3 regions of the Amycolatopsis sp. NBC_01480 genome follow, and region 3 is predicted to be linked to each of the others. Evidence: riboswitches for the same ligand, from Rfam matches in the RefSeq annotation. Region 3 holds a riboswitch; each other region holds the start of a gene.
The links. A riboswitch is a leader RNA that binds a small molecule or an ion and turns the genes downstream of it on or off. The one in region 3 is predicted to bind S-adenosylmethionine.
Positions count from the first base shown of each region.

Region 1: it holds a riboswitch for S-adenosylmethionine, as region 3 does, so the genes downstream of both, OG371_RS45915 (aminotransferase class V-fold PLP-dependent enzyme) here and OG371_RS09225 (methionine ABC transporter ATP-binding protein) in region 3, are expected to answer to the same signal.
Region 2: it holds a riboswitch for S-adenosylmethionine, as region 3 does, so the genes downstream of both, thrC (threonine synthase) here and OG371_RS09225 (methionine ABC transporter ATP-binding protein) in region 3, are expected to answer to the same signal.

Region 1 is NZ_CP109442.1:9,839,823-9,846,992, forward strand. Features, by position in the region: gene lspA (signal peptidase II) at 1-268, opposite strand, end outside; gene OG371_RS45910 (hypothetical protein) at 293-943, opposite strand; gene OG371_RS45915 (aminotransferase class V-fold PLP-dependent enzyme) at 974-2,341, opposite strand; SAM riboswitch class IV at 2,382-2,496, opposite strand; gene OG371_RS45920 (potassium/proton antiporter) at 2,582-4,060, opposite strand; gene OG371_RS45925 (penicillin-binding transpeptidase domain-containing protein) at 4,232-5,863, opposite strand; gene ileS (isoleucine--tRNA ligase) at 6,045-7,170, opposite strand, start outside.
Region 2 is NZ_CP109442.1:324,876-332,045, forward strand. Features, by position in the region: gene lepA (translation elongation factor 4) at 1-602, opposite strand, end outside; gene OG371_RS01615 (class I SAM-dependent methyltransferase) at 679-1,299, shown strand; gene OG371_RS01620 (VOC family protein) at 1,307-1,681, opposite strand; gene OG371_RS01625 (DMT family transporter) at 1,704-2,567, opposite strand; gene rpsT (30S ribosomal protein S20) at 2,937-3,197, shown strand; gene holA (DNA polymerase III subunit delta) at 3,437-4,408, opposite strand; SAM riboswitch class I at 4,539-4,673, shown strand; gene thrC (threonine synthase) at 4,686-5,951, shown strand; gene OG371_RS01645 (ComEC/Rec2 family competence protein) at 6,019-7,170, opposite strand, start outside.
Region 3 is NZ_CP109442.1:1,978,727-1,985,896, forward strand. Features, by position in the region: gene OG371_RS09215 (ABC-F family ATP-binding cassette domain-containing protein) at 1-320, opposite strand, end outside; gene OG371_RS09220 (4-(cytidine 5'-diphospho)-2-C-methyl-D-erythritol kinase) at 356-1,312, opposite strand; gene OG371_RS09225 (methionine ABC transporter ATP-binding protein) at 1,550-2,563, opposite strand; SAM riboswitch class I at 2,761-2,867, opposite strand; gene OG371_RS09230 (hypothetical protein) at 3,057-3,299, opposite strand; gene OG371_RS09235 (TetR/AcrR family transcriptional regulator) at 3,360-3,953, shown strand; gene rsmA (16S rRNA (adenine(1518)-N(6)/adenine(1519)-N(6))-dimethyltransferase RsmA) at 3,966-4,808, opposite strand; gene OG371_RS09245 (transglycosylase family protein) at 4,847-6,235, opposite strand; gene OG371_RS09250 (TatD family hydrolase) at 6,644-7,170, opposite strand, start outside.

The DNA of each region.
Region 1 (7,170 bases), 2.2 Mb from region 3:
GGATCACCTGCAGGTAGATCAGCCCGCCGAGGATGCGGACCGGCTCCTTGCCCTCCAGGTTCGCCGCGACCAGGTTCTTCGTCACCAGGTCGATCACCCAGATCACCACGGCGACGGCGAACACCAGCCCGACCCGGCGCTTGGGCAGCGGGGCGGCGGCCGGCTCGGCCTCGGGTTCCGGCGGCGCCACGGCCTCGGCCGGAGCCGGTTCGGGGGCCTCGGCAGGCTTCGCGACGTCGTGTTCAGAGGAGGAGGGCTCGGTGCTCACCCGACCATTGTCCACGTTACGGGCTCAGCCGGTCCCGGCGGCAGGCCGCGGACGCCACTTCGCGGGCCCGGCGACCGCCGCGAACGCCGCCGCCAGCAGCACCGCGCCCGACAGCACGACCCCGGCGGGTGACGGCATGAGCACCGCGGCGAGCACCGCGAACAGCACCGAAACGACTGCGACGAACACGCTCCGTTCGTACCAGGCGAGCAGCAGCAGCCCGAGCGCCGCGAGCGCCGGGCCGCGCATCGCCGACGGGAGGCCGAACTGCGTGAACGCGAGCAGGTCGAGCAGCGGCACGGCCAGCACCCCGCCCACCAGCACCAGCACGAACCGGCCGGTGCGGTAGGGCGTCCCGGCCCGGGGGGCGGCGACCGCGTAGCCGGCCAGGACGGCCGCCACCACCAGCGCGAGCATGATCAGCCAGCTGTTCGACGGCGCGAATCCCGCGGGCACGGACGTCGCCGGGACCAGGGGCGGCTGGCTATAGGCGTGCACCGATCCGGGTCCGCCCACGAGCTGCTGCGTGGTAAAGCCCGCATCCCCCTTGACGGCCACCGCGACGTCGTAGGACACCGGCCGGTTCTGCGCGGTGGCAAGCTGCACGCCGGTCACCGCCAGCTCGGCGAAACCCAGCAGGGCCAATGGAAACGCGTACCGCGGCACCTTCCCCATCGGCCCGACCCTAGCGGACCGGCCGGGTGCTCAGGAGCAGAACGGAGGAAGCTCGCGCGGGTCCCCGACGGGCGCCCAGCGGCCGTCCACCTTCTCGTACTGCCAGCGCGCGCCACGGGCCGCGATCTGACGGAGAGCAAGCACCAGGCGGTCCACGTGCTCCGCCGTGCTGCCGAGGCCGAGGCTGACGCGCACGGCCTGCTGCCCTTCGCCGCCGGCCACGCCGATCAGGCGCTTCGTGGCGACGTGCGCGCAGAAGGCGCCGTCGCGGACGCCGATGCCGTACTCGGCCGAAAGCACCGCGGCGAGCCAGCCGGGCTCGAAGCCGTCGACCACAAAGCTCACCGTGCCGACCCGGTCGACCGGCGCGTCGAACAGCCGCAGCTCGGCGCAGCCGGGGATGCCGGCCAGGCCCTTGCGCAGCCGCTCCAGCAGCTCGGCCTCGTGCTCGCCGACGGCGTCCCACTGCGCGGCCAGCTGCTCGCACGCGACCCCGAGCGCATACACGCCCACGGTGTTCGGCGAGCCCGCCTCGTGCCGCTCCGGCCCGGAATTCCAGACCACGGCCTCCTCGGTGACCAGCTTGGTCGCGCCGCCGCCGGCGAGGTACGGCGGGGCGGCGCGCAGCCAGTCCGCGCGGCCGATCAGCGCGCCGGCGCCGAACGGCGCGTACAGCTTGTGGCCCGACAGCGCGACGTAGTCCACGTCCAGCTCCCGCAGCGAGATGCGGCGGTGCGGCGCGAGCTGGGCCGCGTCGAGCGCGATGCGGGCGCCGTGTTTCCGTGCCACCGCGGCGATCTCGGCCACCGGGAGCAGCTCACCGGTCACATTGGACGCCCCGGTCACCACCACCAGCCGCGGGCCCTGCGGGCAGTCCGCGAGCGCTTCGTCCACAACGGACACTGCGGCGAGCCGCGTGCGCGGGAGGCTGACGCGGCGGACGTTCCGGCCTCGCCACGGCAGCAGCGCGGCGTGGTGCTCGGTGTCGAACACGACCACGGAAGTGTTCTGCGGCAAGGAACGGGCCAGCAGGTTGAACGAATCCGTGGTGTTGCGCGTGAACACGACGGTGTCGGTGCCGCGCGCGTCGACGAAGCGGCGAAGGATGTCGCGGGTGCGCTCGTACAGCCGCGTCGAGACCTGCGACGCGAAGCCCGCGCCACGGTGGACACTCGCGTACCAGGGCAGGAACTCGTCGACGGCCGTGCGCACCGCGTCCAGGCAGGGCGCGCTGGCGGCGTGGTCGAGGTTCGCGTAGCCGATCTCGCCGCCGGTCACCAGCGGCACCCGCAGGCTCGCCCCGGCGACAGCCGGGATCGCCTGGGGCGCAACGGTTTCAGCGGCTTCGGTGGCTTCGGTGGCTTCGGTGGTGCAGGAGCGATCGAGGGCGAGAGTCATGAGGGTGCCTCCTCGGCAGTCCGGGGGACCCCCGGCGAGGGGCCCGCGCTTGCCTGCCGCAGTACGCGACCGGCCTGGTCCTCACCCGGGGCACCCCACCGCGGTAGGAGGGTTGCCGGCCAGCAAGCCGGGGCTTCGCGCTGGCACTCATGACCTGTTTTCGAAGGTAACCGAACGGAGTGGGTGCAAGCCAGCCCCGTCCCGCGATCTGAGACCGCGGTCACACGTCCGGCGGAACGGTCAGCGGCCGTCTTCGCCGCGCCAGCGGGCCAGGCGCCCGGCCCGGTCCACGGCGCGGATCCGCCGCTCCACCGCGTCGCGGACACTCGCGGTGGTCACCACCAGAAGCTGGTCCTCCACCTGCAAGCGGCTCGTTTTCTGCGGCGTGAAACCCGCGCCGGATCGGACGATCAGGCTCACCGTGGCGCCGACCGGCAACCCCAGCTCCGAGATGTACACGCCGTGCAGCTTCGAGCCCTTCTGGATGCGCACCTGGAGCAGCTCGGCGCCCAGCTCGTCCAGCGGCGCGGCGTCGACCTCGATCTCGTGGGCCTCGGCCGGCTTGGCCAGGCCCAGCAGCCGGGCGAACGGGGCGAGCGTGGCGCCCTGCAGCAGCGTCAGCACGATGACCAGCACGAACACCGCGTCGACCAGCTGTTCGGCGCCCGGCACGCCCTCGGACAGCGGGATCATCGCGAGCACGATCGGCACCGCCCCGCGCAGCCCGGCCCAGGACAGGAACGCCTGTTCCCGCCAGGGCAGCCGGAACGGCAGCAGCGAGAGCACCACCGACAGCGGCCGCGCGAGCAGCAGCACCACCGCGCCCGCGACCAGGCCGGGCACCAGCGTCTCCAGCAGCCGGCTCGGCGAGGCGAACAGGCCGAGCAGCACGAACAGCCCGATCTGCGCGAGCCAGCCGAGCCCTTCGGCGAACGAGAGCGTGTCGGACCGGTGCGGCAGCTTGGAATTGCCCAGCACCAGCCCGGCGACGTACGTGGCGAGCAGGCCCGAAGCGTGCGCCAGCTGCCCGGACGAGTAGGCCACCACGCACACCGCGACCGTCGCCAGCGGGTACAGGCCGGTGGCCGGCAACGCGGCCCGCCGCAGCGCCATCGCGCCCAGCCAGCCGAACAGCAGGCCGATGGCCAAACCTGCGGCCAGCTCGTAAATTACCAACAGCGGCAACGACCAGTCCACTGTGTCCCCGGACGCGAGCACGACCACGGCGATGTACGCGGGCGCGTCGTTGATGCCGGACTCCAGCTCCAGCGTGCCGACGATCCGCTTGCCCACCCCGGCCGAGCGCAGCACCGAGAACACCGCCGCGGCGTCGGTCGACGCGAGCACCGCGCCCCACAGCAGCGCGAGCCGCCAGTCGAGGCCCAGCAGCCAGTGCAGCGCGGCGCCGGTGATCGCGACGCTCAGCACAACGGCCACTGTGGACAGTACGATTCCACGCCCCAGCGAGGGTTTCACCGCGGACCAGCGCGTGGTCAGGCCGCCCTCGGTGAGGATCATGACCAGCGCGGCCAGGCCGAGCGACTGGGTCAGGGCGGGGTTGTCGAACCGGATGCCGAACCCGGATTCGCCCAGCACCACGCCGATCGCGAGGTAGAGCAGCAGCGAAGGGAACCCGAGCCGGATCGAGACGCGCACCGCGACGACGGACGCGAGCAGCACCACCCCGCCGACTCCCAGAAGCACGGGAAGCTGGTCCATCGTCCGCTCCCTCCGGGTCTCCGGCGTCCAGGATAGTAAGCGGGGGCCTTCACTCCTTCGTGTACCACCGGATAATTCGGACAAGTGGCCGTGCTAGGACGCCCGGGCGGCACCGAGCGTCGTGGGACCACCACTCAGCGCGGTGCTTCTCTGTCCATTAACGACAGTCGGCTACTTCACCCCGGCCAGGAACTTCGCGCCCAGCGTGACCGCGGGGCCGGAATCGTTGGCGCCCTCCAGGAAAACCACGAAGGCGACGTCGCCGCGGTAGCCGGTGAACCAGCCGTGGGCCTCGGCGCCGGAGCCGAACTGGGCGGTGCCGGTCTTGCCGAAGACGGTGCCGGAGCGGGACAACCCGGTCGCGGTGCCACCGGTGACCACCTCCCGCATCATCGTGCGCACCGAAGCCAGCACGCTAGCGGGCGGCGCGGTGTAACGCGTCGACACCTTGGTCGCCAGGTCCGGGTCCGACCACAGGCTCGGCGTCACGGCCTTGCCCGCCGCCACCGTCGCGGCCATCAGCGCCTCGCCGAACGGGCTGACCTGCACCGTGCCCTGCCCGATGCCGTCCTCGACCTGCTCGTCGGCGCCCGCGGCCGCGACCACCTTGCCGGTTTCGGTGGCGACGCCCGGGATGTCGAAGTCCGCGTTCAGGCCGAACTGGCTGGCCGCCTTCGCCAGCCCGTCGGCAGGCAGCTGCGACGCCAGGGTCCCGAACGTGGTGTTGCACGACTTCGCGAACGCCCGGTGCATCGGCACCGTGCCCAGGTCGAAGCCCTCGTTGGAGATGGTCCGGGTGCCGATCCGCGCGGTCAGCGGGCACGGCAGCGACGCGTCCGGGGTGGCGATCCCGGCCTCCAGCGCGGCCGTCGCCGTCGCGATCTTGAACGTCGAGCCGGGCGCGTACAGCCCGCTCAGCGCCGACGGCCCGGTCCCGGCCGCGGCGTTCTGCGCCACCGCCAGCACCCCGCCGGTCGACGGCTGGATCGCCACGATCAGGGCCTTGCCGCCGAAGCCGTCCACGGCCGTCTGCGCCGCCGACTCGACCGCGACGCTCAGCGTGGACTTCAGCGCCGGCGTCCCGCTGGTGGTCTTGCCGAACAGCGTCTCCAGGTTCTTGCCCGACGTGTCCACCCGCTCGACCGCGAACGCGTCCGAGGAGGTGGCGCGGACCTGCCCGGTCAGCGCCGTCTGGAGCAGCGGGAACGCCGCTCCGTCGGCCATCCGGGTGCCGCCGGGGCCGCTCGTCAGGATCGGCTTGCCGTCGCGGTCGACCACCGCGGGCTCGTCCCCCGACGAGGTCGCGACGACCAGGCGCTGCCCGGCCTGCAGCTTCGGCTGGAGGGCCGCGGGCGTCCAGTGCACCCGCCATTCCGGGCCGGACCGCACGACGTCGAACGAACCGTCGTAGGACCACACGTGGCCGGCGCCGAGCGTCCAGGTCATGGTGTACGCGGCGGACGCCTTGTCCCCCGCGGGCGCGCCGACCGTGCCGAGCTTGGCCTGCATCCCGGTCGGCTTCAACGTGGCCCAGGCGTCGCGCAGGACGGCGGCCGAGCCGGACGGGTCGTCGGTCAGCCGGCTCGCGCCGTCGGTGTCGCTCGAGGACAGCGCCTTCAGGTACTGGTCCGCCGCCGAGGTCGGATCGGGCGCCTGCACCACGTCCGAGGCCGGAGCCTGTCCTGGTGAGGACGCTGCCGGAGCCGGGCTCCCGCCGCTGAGCAGGACCACCGCTGCCACCACGATCGCGACCACCGCGACGGCGCCGCCGATCAGCACGCCTCTTTTGCCCGCAGGACTCACCGTGAACTCTCCCCCTGGCCCGTGCGGCGTTCGCGCACCCGGCCCAGCTTGCCCATCGCTCGGCGGCTCAGAGCGTTACCCGGCGACACCCGCTCCGCACCAGGACACCGGCCCTGAAGGCCACCATGAGGGACGTATATGCCCTCATGGTGGCCTTCAGGGCGCAGGGAAGAGGCCGGGGTCAGGCCTTGGCGACCGCCACGCGCACCTTCACGCCTTCGCCGACCGTGCCCTCGAAGCCGCCGGACGCCTCGCCGTAGGACACCGCCGTGGCCAACGTCTCGGCCGCGACGAACTCCTCGTGCTTGCGCACGGCCGCGACCGTGGCCTCCGGCGCGTCGATCACCAGCGTGATGCGGTCCGCGACGTCGAGGTCCGCGTCGCGCCGGGCCTGCTGCACCACACGCACCAGGTCACGGGCCACGCCCTCGTCGGCGAGGTCGGCGGTGACCTCGGTGTCCAGCACGACCAGCCCGGACCCACCGGGCAGCTCGGCCGCCGCGCCGCCGTCCTTGGCGACCAGACGGCGGTCGTACTCGCTGTCGAGCAGCTCGACGCCCGCGGCCACGACCGCGCCGCCGGGGCCGGTGGTCCAGTCGCCCGCCTTGACCGCCTTGATCACCTGCTGCACGGTCTTGCCCAGCCGCGGCCCGGCCGCCCGCGCGTTGACCGCGACCTCGAACTCGCCGTGCGCGGCCACATCGGCGGTCAGCTCCACGGACTTGACGTTCACCTCGTCGCGCAGGATGTCGGTGAACTCGCGCAGCGCCTCGACGTCGCCCGCCGCCACCACCAGTCGCGCCAGCGGCAGCCGCACGCGCAGCTTGTTCGCCTTGCGCAAGGAAAGCGCCGAGGACGCCACCTGGCGCACCCGGTCCATCGAGGTCACCAGCGCCGCGTCGGACGGCAGGTCGAGCGCGTTCGGCCAGTCCGTCAGGTGCACCGAGCGGCCGCCGGTCAGCCCGCGCCACACCGTTTCCGTGGTCAGCGGCAGCAGCGGCGCGACGACGCGGCAGGTCACCTCGAGCACGGTGTGCAGGGTGTCGATCGCGTCCTGCTCCCCTGCCCAGAAGCGGTCCCGCGAGCGCCGCACGTACCAGTTCGTGAGCACCTCGAGGAAATCACGCACGGTCTGGCAGGCGCCGGCGATGTCGTAGTTGTCCAGCGCGTACTCGACGTCGGTGACCAGCTCGTGGGTCTTGGCCAGCACGTACCGGTCGAGCAGGTGCGGGGAATCCGTGCGCCACTTGCCGTCCACGCCCTCGGCGTTCGCGTACAGGGCCAGGAAGTAGTACGAGTTCCACAGC
Region 2 (7,170 bases), 1.7 Mb from region 3:
AGCAGCGCGCCGACGCCCACGCCGGTCTTCGCCGAGACCCGCAGCACGTCGCCCGGCTCGCAGCCGATGATGTGCGCGATCTCGCCCGCGTACTTGTCCGGGTCGGCCGAGGGCAGGTCGATCTTGTTCAGCACCGGGATGATGGTGAGGTTGTTCTCCAGGGCCAGGTACAGGTTGGCCAGGGTCTGGGCCTCGATCCCCTGCGCCGCGTCCACCAGCAGGATCGCCCCTTCGCACGCTTCGAGCGCGCGGGAGACCTCGTAGGTGAAGTCGACGTGGCCGGGGGTGTCGATCATGTGCAGCACGTGGTTCTGCCCGTCGACCTGCCAGGGCAGGCGGACGTTCTGGGCCTTGATCGTGATGCCGCGCTCACGCTCGATGTCCATCCGGTCGAGGTACTGAGCGCGCATCGCCCGCTCCTCGACGACACCGGTGAGCTGCAGCATGCGGTCCGCCAGCGTCGACTTGCCGTGGTCGATGTGGGCGATGATGCAGAAGTTGCGGATGAGCTCCGGCGGCGTGAAGGTGGTGTCGGCGAACGTCTTGGGCGCTGTCACTCGTGTGGTCCTCGGGAACGTGGTTCGGGGTTGGCCACCTTCCATGGTCCCATGGAGCTCCGGGTGCGGGTGGGGGTCATCCCCGATGCGAGATCACCGTGACTCGTGGTGACCTCGAAGTATGAGCACTTCGCACCAGCCCGCGCCGGTTCCACCGGCCGCCACGGGCACCCTCGGCACCGCCCTCGACCGGGCGTTCGGCCACCCCGCCGGCCTGCTCGGGCGCCTCGGCGGGTGGGTCATGGCGCGCGGCAACGCCGCCACCGAGCACCGGATCGTCGACCTGGCCCGGCTGGAGCCGGACGAAACCGTGCTGGTCGTCGGCCCCGGCCCCGGCGTCGGCCTCGACGCCGCCAGCCGGCTGGCCGGCGAGGTCATCGGGGTCGAGCCGTCGGCCGAGATGCGCTCGCTGTGCCTCGAACGCTGCGGCGACCGCGTCGAGCTGCGCGACGGCACGGCGGCCCGCACCGGGTCGGCCGACGACTGCGTCGACGTGGTCCTGACGGTCAACAACGTGACGTTCTGGCAGGACCGCCCGGCCGCGTTCGCCGAGTTGTTCCGGATCCTGCGCCCGGGCGGGCGGCTCCTGCTCTCGGCGCACGAGAAGTGGCTGCCCGTGTCCCGCCACGAGCTGGCCGACGAGGCCGCCGCCGCGGGCTTCACCGATCTGCAGACGTGGACCTGGGAGCCGCCGGGCTTCGCCGGGCTGGCGGCCCAGCTGAAGGCCCTCAAGCCGGCTTGACGGACGGCTACCGGGGGTCGGTCCGGAGCGGATGGCCGGACGGCACCTCGACCAGCACGATGCGCGTCCCGTCGGGATCGGCGATCCAGGCCTCGTCCAGGCCCCAGGGCTCCCGCTGAGCGCCGCGGACCGGCGTGACGCCGCGTCCCGCCAGCTCGGCCAGCGTGGCCGGCAGATCGCGGACCTGGAGCCACAGCGCGACGTCGGGCGTCGGCCCGGACTCGGCCCGCCCGACCACCTCGATCGACCCGCCGCCGGCGAAGAAGACCGTGCCGCCGGGGAACTCCTTGTCGATCGCGAGCCCCAGCGTGTCGCGGTAGAACGCGGTGGCGGCGTCCAGGTCACGGGGGTGGATCAGCACGCGGCTGCTCAGTACTTCCATGGTTACTCCCTACCCGAGTGGTTCAGGCCACCGCAATCGCGGCGATGCCGGCCAGCACCACCAGCGAACCGGCCAGCCGGCGCGCGGCGTTGCGCTCGCCGAGGACCAGCCACGCCGCGACGCCGCCCACCACGATCGACAGCTCCCGCGCCGGGGCGACCAGGCTGACCGGCGCGATCCGCAGCGCGTACAGCACAAGCAGGTACGCCGCCGGCGACAGCAGCCCGACGATCAGCACCTCCTTGCGGTGCTCCCGCCACAGCCGGCCGACCTCGGCGCGGCCGCGGTAGGCCGTCGGGGCCAGCAGCAGGCTCTGGCCGATCGCGCCGCCGCCGAAGTAGACCAGCGGCGGGACGCCCAGCGTGGTCACGGAGCGGGCGTCCCAGAGCGTGTACGCGGCGATGACGGCGCCGGTGAGCACGCCGTAGAAGACGCCGGCGCGGCGCGCGGCCCGGTCCGCCGTGCCGCCGCCGATGCTGATCACCAGCACGCCGGCGATCACCAGGAACGCGCCGATCAGGCCCCACACGCCGGGGTGCTCGTGCAGCACCAGGACGGCGGCGAGCACGGACAGCAGCGGCCCGGTGCCGCGCGCCAGCGGGTAGACGATCGACAGGTCGCCGACGACGTAACCGCGCTGCAGCACGATGCCGTACGCGATGTGCATCACGGCCGTCACGGCGGCGGCGATCAGCCAGCTCCACTGTGGACGTTCCGGCTCGACGACGAGCGCGACGGCGACTGCCGGGGCCATCGCGACGGCCGAAACGGTGTAGTAGAGCCAGACGAAGCGCGGCCCGCCGAAGGTGACGCGCTTGGCGGCGAGGTTCCACGCCGCGTGCACGAAGGCGGCGACGAGGACGAGCGACAGAGCTGTGGTGTTCACCGGACCCCTTAAGGGTCTTTCGCGCGCGCGAAAGACCGGGTCCTCCAGGCTTTTGTCCCGTCAGATGAACGGCAGGGCTTCCGGCTCCGCCGATGGTGCCGCTCGGACCTGTCCCACCGGCCCTCGTTGTGGGTGGGCCCGCGCGAGGCGGGCCGCGGGCGGTGGCGGAACCCTAGGCACTAGCAGGTCCCACCGTAGCCGAACCGATCACCGCGGGGCGGCCGCGGGGGTCCGGAGCAGGGCTGTTAGGCTTTCCCGCTGTTGCCGTGCGGCATTCCGTCATGGAGGAAACCCGGCCGCGCCCCTCGCGGGCGCACGGGGCCACTTCGACGCGGCAGCGACCTCACCGAGAGACACAGGAGCGCCCCCGTGGCCAACATCAAGTCCCAGATCAAGCGCATCACCACCAACGAGAAGGCCCGCCAGCGCAACCTGGCGATCCGGTCCTCGGTGAAGACCGCGATCCGCAAGTTCCGCGACGCCGCCGACTCGGGCGACAAGGCCAAGGCCGTCGAGGCGCAGCGCGACGCCGCCAAGAAGCTCGACAAGGCCGTCACCAAGGGCGTCATCCACGCCAACCAGGCCGCGAACAAGAAGTCCGCGATCGCCAAGCGCGTGAACTCGCTCTGATTTCCGGCTCTTCTCTTCGGAAGGGGCCCGGTGACCACTGGTCGCCGGGCCCCTTCCGCGTGTTCGGGGCTTGCTCTTCGCGTGGGCTGGCTCGGTGTTCGCCCTTGGCGGCTGGTCACCTCGGTGACCACTGGTCGCCAGATTCTTTTCGCATGTTCGGGGCTCGCTTCGCCTGGGCCTGTCGATGCGGGTCACCGGGCCCATCTCGCGTGGCCGGGGTGTGCTGCGCCTGAGCTGGCTCAGTGTTCGCCCTTGGCGGCGACGACCTCGGTGACCGCACGCTCCAGCGCGTAGTCCGCGTCGGCGGCGGCGCCCTTGACCTCGGCGTTCAGGCGGGCCACCACGCGCATCGCGGTGGCGAGCCCGTCCTGGCCCCAGCCGCGGGACTGGCCCTGCGCCTTGCGGATCTTCCACGGCGGCATGCCCAGCTCGCCCGCCATCTGGTTCGGGTTGCCGCGGCCTGCCGCCGAGACGCGCGCGATGGTGCGGACCGCGTCCGCCAGCGCGTCGGCCACCAGGACGTGCGGGACACCCAGCTGCATGGCCCAGCGCAACGACTCCAGCGCCGCCCCGCGGTCGCCCGAAACGGCCTTCTCCGCCACCGCGAAGCCGGTCACGTCGGCGCGGCCGGTGTGGTAGCGCCGGACCGCCTGCTCGTCCACGACGCCCCCGGCGTCGGCGACCAGCTGTGTCGCCGCGGAGGACAGCTCGCGCAGGTCCGAGCCGACGGTGTCGAGCAGCGCCATCACCCCGGCGGCGTCGATCTTCCCGCCGGAGCGGCGCACTTCGTTGCGCACGAACGATTCCCGCTCGGCGGGCTTGGTCAGCTTCGGGCACTCGATGATCTCGGCACCCGCCTTTTTCAACGCCGCGGGCAGCGCTTTCGCCGCCTTGCTCCGGCCCCCGCCGCTGTGCACGACGACCAGGACGATGCCGTCCGCCGGCGAAGCGATGTACGCCAGCACGGCGTCGGCGAGCTCCTGCGAAATGTCCTGCGCCGAGTCCAAAACGATCACCCGTCCCTCGCTGAACAGCGAAGGACTCACCAGCTCGGCCAGCACCGGCGGTGTGAGTTCGGACACCCGGTTGCGGGTCAGATCGGCCGTCGGGTCGGCCGCCCTCGCGGCGTCCAGCGCGGCCCGGACGGCCCGTTCGATGAGCAGTTCTTCCTCGCCGATGACGAGCTGGAGCGGCGCGGGGGCGGTGGTCACCCGGCCATCCTCTCACTCGTCCGGCCGCCGGCCCGTCCCGGTGACGGGGCGGGCACCGTGGCACGAGGTGATCGCCATGTCGTACGGTGTAGCCGAGGCAGCGCCCGCGAGCGCGCCGACAACTGAATACCGCTCATCCAGAGGGGCAGAGGGATACGGCCCGACGAAGCCCCGGCAACCGGCGTACAGCCTGTCATTCCGCGATCGCGGGATAGCTGACGACCACGGTGCCAATTCCGGCCCGCTTCGGCGGGGCAGATGAGGAAGGAACCTCGTGATGACCGTTACCCTCGGAACGACCTCCGCCAGCAAGACCGTGGACCTCGGGCCCGCCGTCGAACTGGTGTCGAAGGAAGAGGGCCACCGGCAGCCGCTCGCCCCGGAGTTCGTCTCCGCCGAGGACTTCTCACCGCTCGAGGTCGCCTACGACTTCGGCCGCGTGCGCCGCGAGGACATCGAAGCCGGGCCGAACAACATCTGGCGCTACAAGAAGCTCCTGCCCGTCCCCTCGAACGTCGAGGAGATCCCCAACACCGAGCCCGGCGGCACCCGCCTGGTGCGCGCCGACCGGCTCGCGAAGGCGCTGGGCCTCAAGCGCGTGTGGGTCAAGGACGACACCGGCAACCCGACGCACTCGTTCAAGGACCGCGTGGTCGCCGTCGCGCTGGCCGCCGCCCGCGAGTTCGGCTTCGAGGTGCTGGCCTGTCCGTCCACCGGAAACCTCGCCAACGCGGTCGCCGCCGCGGCCGCGCGCGCCGGCTGGCAGTCGGTGGTGCTGATCCCGAAGACGTTGGAGCGGGCCAAGATCCTCACCACCGCGGTGTACGACGGCGCGCTGATCGCCGTGGACGGCAACTACGACGACGTCAACCGCCTCGCCACCGAGCTGGCCGCCGAGCACGCCTCGTGGGCCTTCGTGAACGTCAACGTCCGCCCGTACTACTCCGAGGGCTCGAAAACGCTCGCCTTCGAGGTCGCCGAGCAGCTCGGCTGGCGCATCCCGCAGCAGATCGTGGTCCCGATCGCCTCGGGCTCGCAGCTGACCAAGGTGGACAAGGGATTCCGCGAGCTCGGCCAGCTCGGCCTGGTGGAAGCCAGCCCGTACAAGGTGTTCGGCGCCCAGGCCACCGGCTGCTCCCCCGTCTCGGCCGCGTTCCGCGCGGGCCACGACGTGGTCCAGCCGGTGAAGCCGGACACCATCGCCCGCTCGCTGGCGATCGGCAACCCGGCCGACGGCCCGTACGTGCTCGACGTGGTCAACCGCACCGGCGGCGCGATCGAGGACGTCAGCGACGAGGAGGTCGTGGAGGGCATCCGGCTGCTCGCGCGCACCGAAGGCATCTTCACCGAGACCGCGGGCGGCGTCACCGTCGCCACCGCGAAGAAACTGGTGGAGACTGGCAAGCTCGACCCCGACGCCGAAACCGTCCTGCTCATCACCGGCGACGGCCTCAAGACCCTGGACGCCGTCGAAGGCCACATCGGCCCGAAGGCGACCGTGCCGCCATCCGCCGAAGCGGTCAGCAAGGCACTCGGTTTCTGACCTCGGTAGTGGAGGACTCCTTGCCTAACTTGAGAGTAGGCAAGGAGTCCTCCGTTGCCGCGCGGGGCTAGTGGGGCGGTCCACGGGGCTCACCACGGCGGGCGATCGCCGGTCCGCCTTCGCCTGGGAGCACGGCGGTGTCACCGTCCACATCGGTCCGGGTGACCAGGGCACCCAGGGACTTCAGTACGTCCATAGTGGACTGGCTCGGGTGGCCGTAGCTGTTGCCCGCGCCCACACTCACCAGCGCTGCCCGCGGGGCCGCCGCGGAGAGGAAGCCCGGTAGCGAGAAGCGCGAGCCGTGGTGGGGCACCTTCAGGATGTCGGCGCGGAGGTCGGCGCCGTCGCCGAGCAAGTCGGCCTGGGCGGCCAATTCCACGTCTCCCGGCAGGAGCACCCGGCCCGCGGGGGTCTCCGCCCGCAGGACGACCGAGCTGTTGTTGATCATCGTGCCGTCCTGCTGCGTGGGCGAGCGAGCCGTGACATAGCGCGGGCCGAGCACGTCGAGCGTGAGGCCCGGCCAGGACAGCCGCTGGCCCTGGCTCAGCTCCAGCAACGGCACGCCGCGCCGGCCGGTTTCGCGTGAGACCTGCTGCCACGCCCAGCCCGGCGCGCGGCCGGGGCCGACCGCGATCGCGCCGACGGACCGGCCCTCGAACACCGACGCCAGCCCGCCGGTGTGGTCGGCGTGCAGGTGGGACAGCACCACCAGCGGGACCCGGTCGACGCCGAGCCGCCGCAGGCATTCGTCGACCGGGCCCGGCTCCGGACCGGTGTCGACGACCACGGCCCGCCCGGGCTCGGAAGTGGCCAGTACCAAGGCATCGCCCTGGCCGACGTCGCACTCCACCACCGCCCAGCCCGCCGGCGGCCAGCCGGGCGTAAGCACCCGGGCCGGCACCACGGTCAGCAGGACCGCGACCAGCGTCACGGCGACCAGCAGCCGCACCCGGCGGAACCGCAGCGCGAAGACCGCGACGACCAGCAGCCCGGCCGCGCAGAGCCCGCCCCACCAGCCGCCGGGCCAGTCGAGCACGGCCCCCGGCGCGCGGGCGCCGTGCCGGGCCACCGTGATCAGCCAGCGGGCCTCGGGATCGGCGAGGTGGACCAGCAGGCGCCCGGCGCCCGGCCACCACGGGCCGACGACGGTGGCCAGCACGCCGAGCACCGTCACCGGCGCCACGACCGGCGCGGCCAGCACGTTCGTGACCACCGAGAC
Region 3 (7,170 bases):
ATGGACCGGACGCGGGCGTCGGCGGCCCACTCGTGCTCGGCGCCGTAGCGGGCCAGCACGACATCGCCGACCGTGCTGCCCTCGGGCAGCTCGGTGCGCTGCGTGACCACGGCCATCCGCAGCCCGCGCACGTGGCTGACGCGCCCGTCGTCCGGCTCGCTCAGTCCTGAGAGGACCTCCAGCAAGGTGGTCTTGCCACCGCCGTTGAGGCCGACCACGCCGATGCGCTGTCCTTCGGCGACGCCGAGGGAAACCTTGTCCAGCAGCGGCTTCACCCCGTAGGACTTGCTCACCGACTCCAGGTTGACCAGGTTGGCCATCCGATCCCTTCCACAGTGGACAGTTCAGTAAAAGCTCAGGCGTGCACGCGCGGCGGCGTGCTGCGCGGCGCGTCGTCGCCGCCGACCACCCGCGCGCCGGGCACCGGCCCGTGCGCGACCCGCACCGTGCGGCACACCCCGGCGCCGGACAGCTCGGCGGCCACTTCCACGGCCGCCTGCGCGTCGACGCAGAGGAAGGCGCACGTCGGGCCCGAGCCGGAAACGCAGCCGGCCAGCGCGCCCGCGTTCACGCCCGCGCGCAGCGTGCGCCGCAGGCCCGGCCGCAGCGAGACGGCCGCGGCCTGGAGGTCGTTGCCCAGCAGCAACGCGAGCTGCCGCGGGTCGCCGGAAGCGAGCGCCTCGACCACGGGCGTGTGCGAGCCGATGCGCGGCGGTTTGCCCTCCGTGCGCAGCCGGTCGAGTTCGCCGAACACCTTCGGCGTGGAGAGGCCCTTGTGGTCGAACGCGAGCACCCAGTGGAACGTGTGCCGCGAGAGCACCGGCACGAGCTGCTCGCCGCGTCCGGTCCCGAGCGCAGTGCCGCCGTACAGCGCGAAAGGCACGTCGCTGCCCAGCTTGCCCGCGATCGCGGCCAGCTCGTCGCGGGTGATGTCGAGCTTCCACAGCGAAGCCAGGCCCACCAGGGTCGCCGCCGCGTCCGCGCTGCCGCCCGCCATCCCGCCCGCGACCGGGATCCCCTTGCGCAGCACGATGCGCACCTTCGGATCTTCGTCCGGACGGCCGGCGTACGCGGCCAGCTCCTGCGCCGCGCGCCAGGCGAGGTTCGTGGCGTCGGTGGGCACCGTGCCCTCCCCCTCGCCGTAGACCTCGAGCCCGGGCTCGTCGGTGGCCGCGACGGTGACCTCGTCCGTCAGCGAAAGCGCCTGGAACACGGTGACCAGCTCATGGAAACCGTCCGCACGCGGGTCGCCGACCGCCAGGTGCAGATTGACCTTGGCCGGGACCCGGACGGTGACTGGGGGAGGAACCACTGCGAGCACCCATCCAGCCTACGTGGCCGGGCCGTTCGGCTGGCCACCAGGAGAAAAGCCGGGCGGCCGCCGGACCTTCCGTACCCGGGCCGTCGCGTTCGGCAACCCGACCGGCCGGACAGCCGTCCCAAATCTCCGGACGCGTGGCCGTGTTCCCCGGACAGAAGTGGCGTCAAGGCCTCCTTACCCGCGTCCGACGCGGGTAAGGAGGCCTTGACGGAGACTGCCGGAAGAGGGTCAGGCGGCGACGACGCTCTGCGGGCCGCGCGCGGTGTGGGTCACGTGGGCGCCGCGGTCGGCGATCCACGCCAGCGCGGCGTCGGCCCGCTCGCCGCGGACGCCGAGGCGGAAGCGGCCGATCGGGGTGTCGCCGATGCGGGTCAGGCCGCCGCCGATGGTGGCGAGCTCGACGTCGAACCGGCCGGCCGCCTCGGGCAGCAACGCGCCCACCGACGCGAAGCCGATCAGCACCACGTCGGCCGAGCGGTCGTACTTCGCGGCCTGCGCCCGGGTCGTCTCGATCGCCGGCAGCACCGCCTGCGCGGTCCAGCTGCCCGGCGACGCGATCAGGTCGAGCACCGTGCCGCGCTCGACGATGGCGCCTTCCTCCAGCACCGCGACGTCGTCGCAGACCCGGCGGACGACGCCCGCGTCCTGCGTGGTCACCAGCACCGTGACGCCCAGCTCGGCGCGCGCCCGGTCGAGCACGGCCAGCACGGCGCCGGCCTCCTCCGGGGCGATGCCCGCGGTCGGGTCGTCGGCGAGCAGCACGGCCGGTCCGGCCGCGAGCGCCTTGGCCACGGCGACCCGGCGCAGCTGGCCGTCGGTCAGCTCACCCGGGTGCTGGGCGGCCCGCGCGGTCAGCCCGGCCAGGTCGAGCAGCGAGCCGACGCGGCTGCGGCGCTGCGGGCCGTCGACGCCCAGCTGCTCCAGCGGGGTCGCGATGTTGCCGGCCACGGTGCGCTCGGCCAGCAGCTCCGGCTTGGTGCCGACGACACCGAGCTGGCGGCGGACCTCACGCAGCCGGCGGCCGTCGAGGGTGCCGGTGTTCAGGCCGTCGAGCCGCACGACGCCGCGGTCGGGGCGCTCCTGCAGCGCGATGCAGCGGGCGAGGGTCGACTTGCCGGAGCCGGCCGGGCCGACCACGCCGAAGAGGGAGCCGGCCTGCACGTCGACGCTCACGTCACGCAGCGCGGCGACCGGATTTCCGTTGAGGGGAAAGGATTTGGACACGTTTTCGACAGTGATCACAAAGGGCTCCAAGCAGGGGGCGCAGCACCGTTGAGGGCGCGCCGGGCGTCACCGATTTACCGTCCGAAAGGGACGGTGCTCAAGAAGAAAGCGGAAGAGAGATCAGGCGATGACCATGGAGCGTCGACACGCACATACCGTGCGGCGACCTTCGTCGACTACGCGCCGCTTGGTGAGCAGGAGCGGGCGGGCTACCCTCTTCATCGGAAACAGCCTCCATCGGTCCTGGCGGTAGCACCTGCCCTGCGGAGGGTGGTTGCTGCGACTTCGGCGAGCCAGGTCTCTCAGTCGCTCGGGATGGACATACCGAGTAAAGCCGATCCCATTGGGTGAACGCAAGCGCGTTGGTGCAGATCACACGAGTGGTGGCGCCCGGATACCGGAACACTCCGTCCTGCATCGCGGAACGTGAGGACGGTTCACCGGTCGGGCCGCTTGACACGACCGGCCGGGTCCCGATACCCGAGCTGCCGGGCGATTCCCCTGTGGACGGTCAGGAATCCTTCATCGGCGGCGCTTTTTTACGCCGCTCGTCGAGCACCGCCAGCACCGCGAACGCCACGACGATCACGCCGGCGGCCACCACGTAGCACCAGGGCGTGTCCAGATAGTTCGAAAACGCCAGCCAGCTCGGCTTCCCCTCGCCGAACGCCTTCGACAGGATCGGCACGACGCCCGCGCGGACGCCCACCACGCCGACGACCACCTCCCACAGCCGGTACCAGCCCTCGTTCATGTCCCCTCCTGATGATACAGACGTATCAGATACACTCGTACCATACAACCGAGGAGCACGATGGCCAAGCGGGTGGACCACGACCAGCGCCGGCGTCAGATCGCCGAAGCGGTCTGGCGGATCGCCGCCGCCCGCGGCCTCGAGTCGGTGAGCATGCGCGAGGTCGCCGCCGAGGCCGGCGTCTCGCTGCGGCTGGTGCAGTACTACTTCGAGACGAAGCACAACCTGCTCGTCCTGGCCCTGCGCTACCTCCACGAGCAGGGCGAGCAACGGGCGCAGGCCCGCATCGCGGAGCTGCCGCAGGAGAGCCCGCGCGCGGTACTGCGCTCGGTGCTCACGGAACTGCTGCCACTGGACGAGGAACGCGCGCAGTCGCTGCGCGTGCACATCGCGTATTTCAGCCGCACGCACAGCGATCCTGAGCTGGCGAAGGTTTTCCTCGGCGAGGGGACACCGATCGAGGACCTGGTGACCGGTCTGCTGCCGGCGGCTTCACTCGTGCCCGGCGCGGACCCCCGGCACGAGGCGAACCTGCTCGTCTCCGGCATCACCGGGCTGGGCCTGGACGTCCTGCACGACCGCTACCGGCCCGACGAGGTCATCGCCACCCTCGACTACCACCTCGACCGGTTGTTCGGCACCGCCGGAGCCTGACGGCGCCGTGGTTCAGACCTGTGCCGCGAGCCGTGCGAAGTCCTGCACGCCCAACTGCTCACCGCGGGTACGCGGGTCGATCCCCGCCGCCGTCAGCAGCTCACCCGCACGGTCCGCCGACCCGGCCCAACCCGCCAACGCCGCACGCAAAGTCTTGCGGCGCTGCGAAAACGCGGCGTCCACGAGATCGAACAACGTCTTGCGATCGACGTCGGTCACCGGCGTCTCGGCCCGTTCGAAGGAGACCAGCGCCGAGTCGACGTTCGGGACCGGCCAGAAGACGTTGCGGGGCACGGCGGCGACCTTGCGGGCCGGGCCGTACCAGGCGAGCTTCACGCTCGGCACGCCGTAGATGCGGCTGCCGGGGCCCGCGGCCATCCGGTCGGCCACCTCGGTCTGGACCATCACCAGCCCCCGCCGCAGCGAGGGCAGCTCGGCCAGCAGGTGCAGCACCACGGGCACCGCGACGTTGTACGGCAGGTTCGCGACCAGCGACACGGGCGCGGCCGGCAGATCCTCGGCCCGCACGCGCAACGCGTCCGCGCCGAGCACGGAAAGGCGCTCGGCCGCCTCGGGGGCCCGCTCGGCCGCGGTCTGCGGCAGGCGCTCGGCCAGCACCGGATCGATCTCGACGGCGACGACGTCCGCGCCCGAGGCCAGCAGCCCCAGCGTCAGCGAGCCCAGCCCGGGCCCGACTTCGAGGACGACGTCCCCCGCGCCGACCCCGGCCAGCTCGACGATGCGGCGAACCGTGTTGGGGTCGTGCACGAAGTTCTGCCCGAGCTTCTTCGTCGGGCGGACGTCGAGCTCGGCCGCCATCGCGCGGATCTCGGCAGGCCCCAGCAGTTCAACCACCGGCAGAGCCTACCGAGCCCTCGGTACGGGAGCGGAACTCAGGCCTTGCTGCCGCAGACCGGCCAGGCGCTGTAGCCGCCACGGGCGTCGCGGACCTTCTCCGCGACCGCGATCTGCTGGGCGCGGCTGGCCTGGTACGGGTAGGCCGCGTACTGGTCGCCGCCGTAGGCGTCCCAGGTGCTCTTGTTGAACTGGAGCCCGCCGTAGTAGCCGTTGCCGGTGTTGGCGGCCCAGTTGCCGGTCGCCTCGCACTGCGCGATGCGGTCCCAGGCGGAGCCGTCGCCGATCGCCGGGTCGGCGGGCTTCATGGTGCCCACCTTGATGATCTTCGGCTTGGCCTGCACCAGGACCTGCTCGGAGACCTGCTCGCGCGAGACCTCTTCGCCGTTCTTCTTGGTGACCTTGTAGGTGACCATCTTCTGGCCCGGGGTGCCCGGGTCCACGACAGTGGTCTTGCCCTTCGCCAAGGTCGGGTCGTCGCTCTGCTGCACGTCCGGGTCGATGGTCTCCTGCTGGTTGACCATCGAGACGCCCATGCGGCTGACGTGGACCTCGGCGCCGTCCTTGAGCGAGACGTCCAGACCACCCTCGACGGCGTCGTCCGGGCCGAGGTTCATCTTGAGGTCGGAGACGAACTCCTTGGTGGTCACCGCGTTGCTGGTGACCTTCCTCGGGGCGTTCGTGCCGTCGAAGAGCGTGATGTGCTTGAGGGTCTTGACCTGGACGGTGGAGCCCTCGAGCGGCAGCTGGCCACTGGCCGGCATCGAGGTCCAGGCGCCCTTGGCGACCAGGTCGGCCATGCCCAGCTGGGTCATCGCGTCGCCGAGGCTGCTCGCGCGGACCCAAGAGGGGCGCGAGACGCCGTCCACGACCAGGTTCAGCTGGCGGCCGCGCTCGAGCTTGATGACGCCGCCGTCGCCGACCGCGGCCTGCGGGGAGGGCGAGAGGGAGTCGTGCGCGCCGACCGAAAGGCCGGCGTCCTCGAGGACCTCGCCCACGGTGTCGCCGTAGCTGTGCACGGTGCGCTGCTGGCCGTCGACGTCGACCGTGACGCTCTTGTTCATCGCCAGCGCGGCGGCGCCGCCGCCACCGCCGACGGTGATCAGCACGGCCAGCACGGCGCCCTTGAGGAACCGGCGCTTCCAGGTGCGGGTGGCCTCGATGAGGCCTTCCTCGACGGCGACCTTCTGGGTCTGCGGCGTCGCGGTGCGGTCCTCGGCGACCTCGTCCGGCAGGACGAGCGGCGGCAGCATCGTGGTCTCGGCGTTGATCAGCCGGATCAGCTCGTCGACGTCGACGTCGATCTCGGCCATCAGCGTGTCGGCGTCGGGGCCGAGCGCGGCGAGCACGTCCTGCTGCGTCACGTACAGCTCGTCAGAGAAGTCCAGGTGCCCGTACGCGGTGTCTTCGAGCTCGCGGTCGAGCACGGCCACCGAACCAGCGGAAGTGAAGAAGGTGTCCTCGGCCCTATGGCGCGAGCCACCCTGCCTACTACCAGTCACTTGGGTCGTTCCCTTTCCCAGGACGGGCGCGTTTCCGCAGCCATCCTTCGTCGCGACGCGCCATGCGGCGCGCCTCTCAAGTCCGACACCCCCAGTCAGCGCCATCGTCACGGGTCCGAGTCGTACCAACCTCGGTCCCGCTTCCCCGACGTGCACTGACGTGACTGTGGGCGTATCAGCCGGTTCCGCTTCGACGGCACCGACCGGCACGATCACGGGACAGTAACGGAGGTCGGCGGGTTGCGCAAACACCCCCCGGAGTGTCGTGACCCGCGTCACTCATCAGGTGGACGAACCGGAGAACCCGAACGTCGCAATGTGTTGAACCCGTTGTCACGCTGGGAAACCGCCGGGGAGCCGGAAGACCCGCTCGGCCGTGGTCCGGACCGCTTCGGCGACTTCGTGGACGCCTTCGCCCCTCAGCGCCGCGAGGTGCCGGACGGTGTAAGCCGCGCAGTACGGCTCGTTCGGCCGCCCACGGAACGGGTGGGGCGTCAGGAACGGCGCGTCCGTCTCGGCCAGGTACTGGCCCGCCGGGCAGATCCGCGCCGCCTCGTGCAGACCGCGCGCGTTCTTGAACGTGACCGTGCCGGCGAAGGACAACACGTAGCCGGCGTCGATGCAGCGGCGCGCGATGTGCTCGTCGCCGGAGAAGCAGTGGAAGACGACGTCGTCCGGCGCGCCCTCTTCGTCCAGGATGCGCAGGACGTCCTCGTGCGCGTCGCGGTCGTGGATCATCAGCGGCTTGCCCACGCGCTTGGCGAGGTCGATGTGCCAGCGGAACGCGTCCTGCTGGGCGTCGTGCGGCGAGTAGTCCCAGTAGTAGTCGAGGCCGGTCTCGCCGACCGCGACCACTCGCT